One region of the Metapseudomonas phytobenefica genome, then DNA from elsewhere that is predicted to be linked to it. Evidence: predicted binding sites of a transcription regulator. Region 1 holds the regulator's gene; the other holds the start of a gene.

The links. The regulator LexA, encoded in region 1, represses DNA repair genes until DNA is damaged. The targets are predictions, from matches to a motif close to CTGTNTNNNNANACAG.
Region 2: the regulator LexA is predicted to act here: its motif matches at 1,758-1,773, upstream of imuA (translesion DNA synthesis-associated protein ImuA).

The regions. Positions count from the first base shown of each region.
Region 1 covers NZ_JBHZGM010000011.1:111,853-115,256, forward strand. The annotation lists gene nagZ (beta-N-acetylhexosaminidase) at 1-286, opposite strand, end outside; gene ACFW0B_RS11750 (L,D-transpeptidase family protein) at 296-820, opposite strand; gene ACFW0B_RS11755 (TetR/AcrR family transcriptional regulator) at 865-1,572, opposite strand; gene lexA (transcriptional repressor LexA) at 1,795-2,409, shown strand; gene sulA (SOS-induced cell division inhibitor SulA) at 2,420-2,893, shown strand; gene ACFW0B_RS11770 (hypothetical protein) at 2,974-3,207, opposite strand; gene ACFW0B_RS11775 (DUF6586 family protein) at 3,278-3,404, opposite strand, start outside.
Region 2 covers NZ_JBHZGM010000023.1:37,582-40,985, forward strand. The annotation lists gene ACFW0B_RS18085 (M28 family metallopeptidase) at 58-1,671, shown strand; gene imuA (translesion DNA synthesis-associated protein ImuA) at 1,877-2,491, shown strand; gene ACFW0B_RS18095 (Y-family DNA polymerase) at 2,499-3,404, shown strand, end outside.

The DNA.
Region 1 (3,404 bases):
GCTCCGCCAGTTGCTCGGCGTTGTCGTTGTCCGCGAGGGCGCGCATGGCGGGCAGGCGCAGGAAACCCTGGCGCAGGCGCTGTACACGTCCGCCTTCCTGGTCGACCGCAAGGATCAGGTCGGGGCGGACCGCGCGGATGGAAGCACAAAGCTCACGCACCTGACGCGGGCTTTCGATGTTGCGGGCGAAGATGATCAGACCGGCGACTTCCGGCTGACGGAGGATCTGCCGATCCTCGGCGGTCAACCAGGTGCCGCCGATATCCAGCATCAGGGAACCTTGCATGGAAAATCCTTAAGAGAGTTGTGCCGCAGCCCAGTCCGGGCAAGGCGCTTCGTCTATGCGTACCGCACAGTGGACGGGCACGCGATCGAAGAGTTCCAGCACGTCGGCGTTGCGCAGACGAATGCAACCATGGGATAGCGGTACCCCCATGGGTTCAGTATCTGGCGTACCGTGCAGGTAGATATAGCGGCGGAAGCTGTCCACCTGGCCGAGGCGATTGCGGCCAGGCTCGCAACCGCTCAGCCAGAGGATGCGGGTGAGTATCCAGTCCCTTCCGGGAAATCGTTCGTGCAATTCGGCGTTCCAGACCTCACCGGTCCAGCGCCGCCCACGCAGAACAGCCCCCAGGGGCAAGCCGTCGCCAATTCGCGCACGGATCTGGTGCAATCCTCGGGGGGTGCAATTGGAGCCACTGGTTTCGCCCGCGCCATTCAGGGCGGTGGAAACAGGCATGCGCAGCACCAACTGCCCCTTGGCGAAGCCATAGAGCTGTTGGTCGGCGATGGAGATATGCAGGAAATCGAGGTTTTGCATGGGCCGCAAGCTTAGCCGATCAGCCAGTCTGCGCCCAAGTGGATTTAAGCCTTGGCGGGGGCGGCCGGTGCCTTGTTGCGCGGCTTGAGCACCGCGTTGGCCAACGCTTCGTCGGTGACTCCGGTTTCGGCGCGCATGCCGGCGGCCAGGAACGGCACCATCAGCCGCATCACCTGCTCGATGGAGGTGTTCACACCGAAGTCGTTTTCCGCCATCGCCCGCAGCGCCTTGATCCCCGACATGCTGAACGCCGCGGCGCCGAGCATGAAATGCACGCGCCAGAACAGCTCCAGCGGCGGCACCTTGGGCGCGGATTCGTTCACCAGCAGCATGTAGCGGCGGAAAACCTTGCCATACACCTCTTCGAGGTACTTGCGCAGGTGGCCCTGGCTCTGACTGAATGCGAGTCCGAGCAGACGCATGAAGATGGACAGGTCGTTACCGCTGCGGGGCTTTACTGCAAGGGCTTGCTCGACGAGCATTTCCAGCAGTTCTTCGAGGCTGGCCTTGCTCTCCGCCCTGGCTTGGCGGCGATCCAGCTCTCGTTCGAGGCTTTGGCAGAACGGACCGAGGAAACGCGAGAAGACCGCCTGGATCAGCGCCTTCTTCGAGCCGAAGTGATAGTTCACAGCTGCCAGGTTGACCCCGGCCTTGCTGGTGATCAGGCGCAACGAGGTTTCGGCGAAGCCCTTCTCCGCGAACAGCTGTTCCGCAGCATCCAGAATGCGTTCTACGGTTTCCGACTGGGCCATGGCTCCTCCGCCTGACAAACACTTGTTTGAAACATACGTTTCAGCCCGCCAACTTGTCAAGCCGTGCCCACCATTATCTGACGCAGTGGTCACTCATCGAGCCAGCGGATCTTCCCGACCATTGGTCGACCCTTGTCCTTACCCTCCCTGAAAAAGAAGCGTTGCCAAGGTCGGATCACTGTATATAATTCCAGTCACTGTATAAAAAGACAGAGCGCCACCATGCTGAAACTGACGCCACGCCAAGCCGAGATTCTCGCATTCATCAAGCGCTGCCTTGAAGACAACGGCTTCCCCCCGACCCGCGCGGAAATTGCCCAGGAACTCGGCTTCAAGTCCCCCAATGCCGCCGAAGAGCACCTCAAGGCCCTGGCCCGCAAGGGCGCAATCGAGATGACACCGGGCGCCTCCCGCGGCATTCGCATCCCCGGATTCGAACCCGGCCACAGCAACGAAGACGATGGCCTTCCGGTGATCGGCCGGGTCGCTGCCGGCGCGCCGATCCTGGCCCAACAGAACATCGAAGAATCCTGCCGCATCAACCCCGACTTCTTCCACCCTCGCGCCGACTATCTGCTGCGCGTTCGCGGCATGTCCATGAAGGATATCGGCATCTACGACGGCGACCTGCTGGCCGTACACAGCACCCGCGAAGCCCGCAATGGACAGGTAGTGGTTGCCCGCCTAGGCGAGGAAGTCACCGTCAAGCGCTTCAAGCGTGAAGGCGACAAGGTCTGGCTGATTGCCGAAAACCCCGAGTTCGCCCCCATAGAAGTGAACCTGGATGAACAGGACCTGGTGATCGAAGGTTTGAGTGTCGGCGTGATCCGCCGCTAAAGGAGGCGTTATGCAGTTCCCGCAGTCGCTTGGCCGGTCCCAGCTCCCACTGTTCCACGATGCCATCCTGGCCAATCCCGTGGTACCGATGCTGACCGATGTGGTCGAAGATCCGCTCCCGGAAGAGCCGGAAGCATTCAGCGAACTATCCCTGCGCGGCGCCACCGGGCACTGCCGGAACCTCCTGGCCTCGGTATTGCGGGAACTGAGCGAGGAGCAGGACGCGCGCTGGCTGACGCTGATCGGTGCTCCCGCCGGCCTGACCCGCGACTGGCTGCGCGAATCCGGACTCAATCGGGAACGCATCCTGATCCTGCAACCACGCGGTGAGCAAAGCGCCCTGGAACTGGCTTGCGAGGCCCTGCGACTGGGCCGTAGCCACACCGTCGTCAGCTGGTTGCGCCTGGGGCAGAAAGCCAGGCAACGACTGGCCCACGCCGCACGCCAAGGTGGCGCACAGAGCCTGAATATCCTGTTGGGTTGACTGAGCGTCGGGGCCTGGGAAGACCTGGGCCCTGTGACATCAGACGGCAACCGAATCAGCGGAAGATCCGGTTCCGGAGATCAATGCAGGACGCGCGGACCTTCGTGATGGTCCATATCACCTTCGGCCAGACGACCAGCCATCTGAACGCCAACATTCAGCATGGCCTTGGCAACTTCCAGATGGTGCCCCTGAAGGAACGCCTTGGCGTCAGCGGAGAAATCCAGCGTCACCAACGCTTCCTCGTCCTCGGCCCGGCGCAGGATGATGCGCCCGTCAGGCAATTCGACTATTTCCAGAAAGGACGTTGGCATAGGTTCATATCTCCACGAAAGCGGACATTGTACCAGCGAGCCGCCAGCACGCCCTAGCCCGTCGATCAAATCAGCACTCGCTGAGCGTTTCCCGGAAGCGCAAGGCGAGGGATTTGAGATTCTGCCTCCACGACTCAAGACACTCCCGCGACAGCGGCGGCGCATCCTCTTCCACGCTGACGGCAGTGATCAGCGGC
Region 2 (3,404 bases), on a different contig from region 1:
GATAGTGGCGCGATGCCACGGCAGGCCGCCTACAACCACTTCAAAAGGATTGAAGTCATGACCCACAAGAACAACGTCAGACGTGTTGTTGGTTCCCTGATTCTCGCTGCTTCCACGTCCACCCTTGCTGCTCCGGCGCCCGAAGGCGAAGCCTTCGGCGAATTCTGGACTCCCGGCAAGCCCAACCCCGCGCTCTGCAATTCACCGGTACTGGTCGGCACGCCTCTGGGCCTGCCGCGATGTTTGCAGGCGAGCAACGTGATGCACCGCCTGCAGGAGTTGCAGGACATCGCCACCCTCAACGATGGCAACCGTGCTGCCGGCCTGCCGGGTTACCAGGCGTCGATCGACTACGTGAAGCAGTCCCTGGAGCGCGCCGGCTACCAAGTGCGGGTACAGCCGTTCCCCTTCACCGCCTACTTTCCCAAGGGGCCGGGCACCCTGCAGGCTTTGACGCCGCAACCGGTGGAATACGTCTGGGAGGAGGACTTCAACTACCTGTCGCAGACCGATGCCGGCGACGTCAGCGCCCCGGTGGTGCCGGTGGACCTGTCCCTCGGCGCCGGCAACGCCTCCACCAGCGGCTGCGAGGCGGAGGACTTCGCCGGTTTCCCCAGCGGCTCCATCGCCCTGATCCAGCGTGGCAGCTGCAACTTCGAGGTGAAGGCGGAGAACGCCGCGGCGGCTGGCGCGGTGGGCGTGATCATCTTCAACCAGGGCAACACCGAGGAGCGCAAGGGCCTGGAGAACGTCACCCTGGGCGATACCTACGAGGGCGGCATTCCGGCGCTGTTCGCCACCTATGACAACGGCGTGGCCTGGTCCCAGACCCCCGGCCTGCAAGTGCGCATGGTGGCGGACGTGATCCGTGAGAAGACGCAGACCTTCAACCTGGTGGCCGAAACCCGGCGCGGCGATCCGCAGAACGTGGTGATGGCCGGCGCGCACCTGGATTCGGTGTTCGAGGGCCCCGGCATCAACGACAACGGCTCGGGCAGCGCGGCGTTGCTGGAAATGGCCGTGCTGCTGCGCAAGGCGCACCCGCAGAACAAGGTGCGTTTCGCCTGGTGGGGCGCGGAGGAGTCCGGGCTGGTGGGCTCGACCTTCTACGTCAATAGCCTGAGCGATGAGGAACGCAGGAAGATCAAGGCGTACCTGAACTTCGACATGATCGGGTCGCCGAACTTCGGCAACTTCATCTATGACGGCGACGGCTCGTCCTTCGGCCTGCAGGGCCCGCCCGGCTCGGCTGCCATCGAGCGTCTGTTCGAGGCCTACTTCAAGCTGCGTGGCGAGTCTGCCGAAGGCACCCAGATCGACTTCCGCTCCGACTATGCGCAGTTCTTCGAGGTGGGCATTCCCTTCGGCGGCCTGTTCACCGGCGCCGAAGACATCAAGAGCGAAGAGCAGGCGCAGAAGTACGGCGGCGCTGCCGGCCAGCCCTTCGACCCTTGCTACCACCAGGCCTGCGACAACACCGCCAACATCGACCTGAACGCCCTGGAGATCAACGGGGACGCCATGGCCTTCGCCACCAGCTGGCTGTCGCTGTCGACGAAGATCATCGACGACGAGATCGCCGCTGCCGCCGAGCAGGCGAAGGGCGCCAGGACCTTGCGCATGCAGTCGGTGCGCCAGGCCGAGCGCTGGGGTAATCACTTCGTGAAATGACGGAAGGACGGCGGGCCTGCGGAGTCTCGTGCTTTTGCAGGCCTTCCGTCTTTTCTGAATTGACCGTAGAAGGCCTCTGCGATCTACTGTATATAAATACAGTGATCTTAGGATTTCCCCTAATGGCCTTGATGATTGTTCCTGGCCCTTTCGGCAGCCCCGCCCCGGGGCTGCCGTTTTTCTCTTCCGCTAACGGGCAGGGCTGATGGGCGCCGTCGTAGCCCTCGATGCCCTGCTCAACGAACGGCGGGTCTGGAAGGGACAGCCCGGCGCGCTGGCGGCTGGCAGCGACCAGCCCACCGGTCTCGACGCCCTGGACCGGGTCCTGCCCGGTGGCGGCTGGCCCGAGGCCGCACTCAGCGAAATTCTCGTCCCTGCCGCTGGCCTGGGCGAGTTGCGTCTGCTCTGGCCCACCCTGGCACGGCTGACCTCCCGCGCCGAACGCGTGGTACTGGTGGCGCCGCCACATATCCCTTATCCCCAGGCCTGGCAGGCCGCCGGCGTCGACCTGCGCTGGCTGGCGCTGGTGGAGGCCAGCGGTCGCGATGCCCTCTGGGCGGCCGAGCAATGCCTGCGCTCCGGCAGTTGCGGGGCGGTGCTGTGCTGGCCGCAACAGGCCGATGATCGCGCCCTGCGCCGCCTGCAGGTGGCCGCCGAAACCGGCCAGACCCTGGCCTTTGCCTACCGCCCGCAGGAGGCCGCCCTGAACCCCTCGCCGGCGGCCCTGCGCATTGCCGTCGACGGCTGGCCGGCGCAGCTGCGGGTGCTCAAGTGCCGGGGCGGTCTGCCGCCCGCGGCGCCGATCGCCCTGTCCCGGTGATGCCGTCATGCGCTGGGCCTGCATATTGCTGCCGCAGTTGGCGCTGGATGGCGTGCTGCGCGTCCACCCCGACCCCGAAGCGCCCCTGGCGCTGGTGACGGGCACGCCCCAGCGCCGCGTGCTGCGTGCCCTCAACCCCGCCGCCAGGGCGCTGGGGCTGCGGCCCGGCCAGTCGCTGACCGCCGCCCATGCCCTGACCCGCGACTTCACCCTGGTGGAGTACGACCCGGCGCGGATCGAGCACTGGCAGCAACTGCTGGCCGCCTGGGCCTACCGCTTCAGTTCCCAGGTCAGCCTGCGCTATCCGCGCTGCCTGCTGCTGGAGGTGGAATCCAGCTTCGCCCTGTTCGGCCCCTGGCCGCGCTTCGAGGCCCGCTTGCGGCGGGAGCTGGCGGCCCTGGGCTTTCGCCATCGCATCGTCGCGGCGCCCAACCCGGCGGCGGCGCGGGTGCTGGCCAATGCCTACGATGGCCTGGCGGTGGCGAACCAGGATGAACTGCGTGCCGCCCTCGGGCGCCTGCCGGTGGATCGCGCCGGTCTGGCACGGGAAGCCGCCACTGCCTTCGCCCGCATGGGCCTGCGGCATCTGGAACAGGTGCTGGCGCTGCCCCGGGAGACGCTGGCCAGGCGCTTTCCGGGCGAAGTACTGCAGCACCTCGACACCCTGCTGGGCGAGCGTCCCCTGGCGCTGGAGTGCTATCGGCCTCCGGATGAGTTCGACCTGCGCATCGAGCTGAACTTCGAGGTGGAATCCCACCAGGCATTGCTGTTCCCCCTGCGCCGTCTCACCGCCGACCTGGCCGCGTTCCTCGCCTGCCGTGACAGCGGCGTGCAGCGCTTCACCCTCCATCTGGAACACCGTGACCTGCCGGAAACCCGGGTGCCGGTGGGGCTGCTCAGTGCCGAGCGTGAG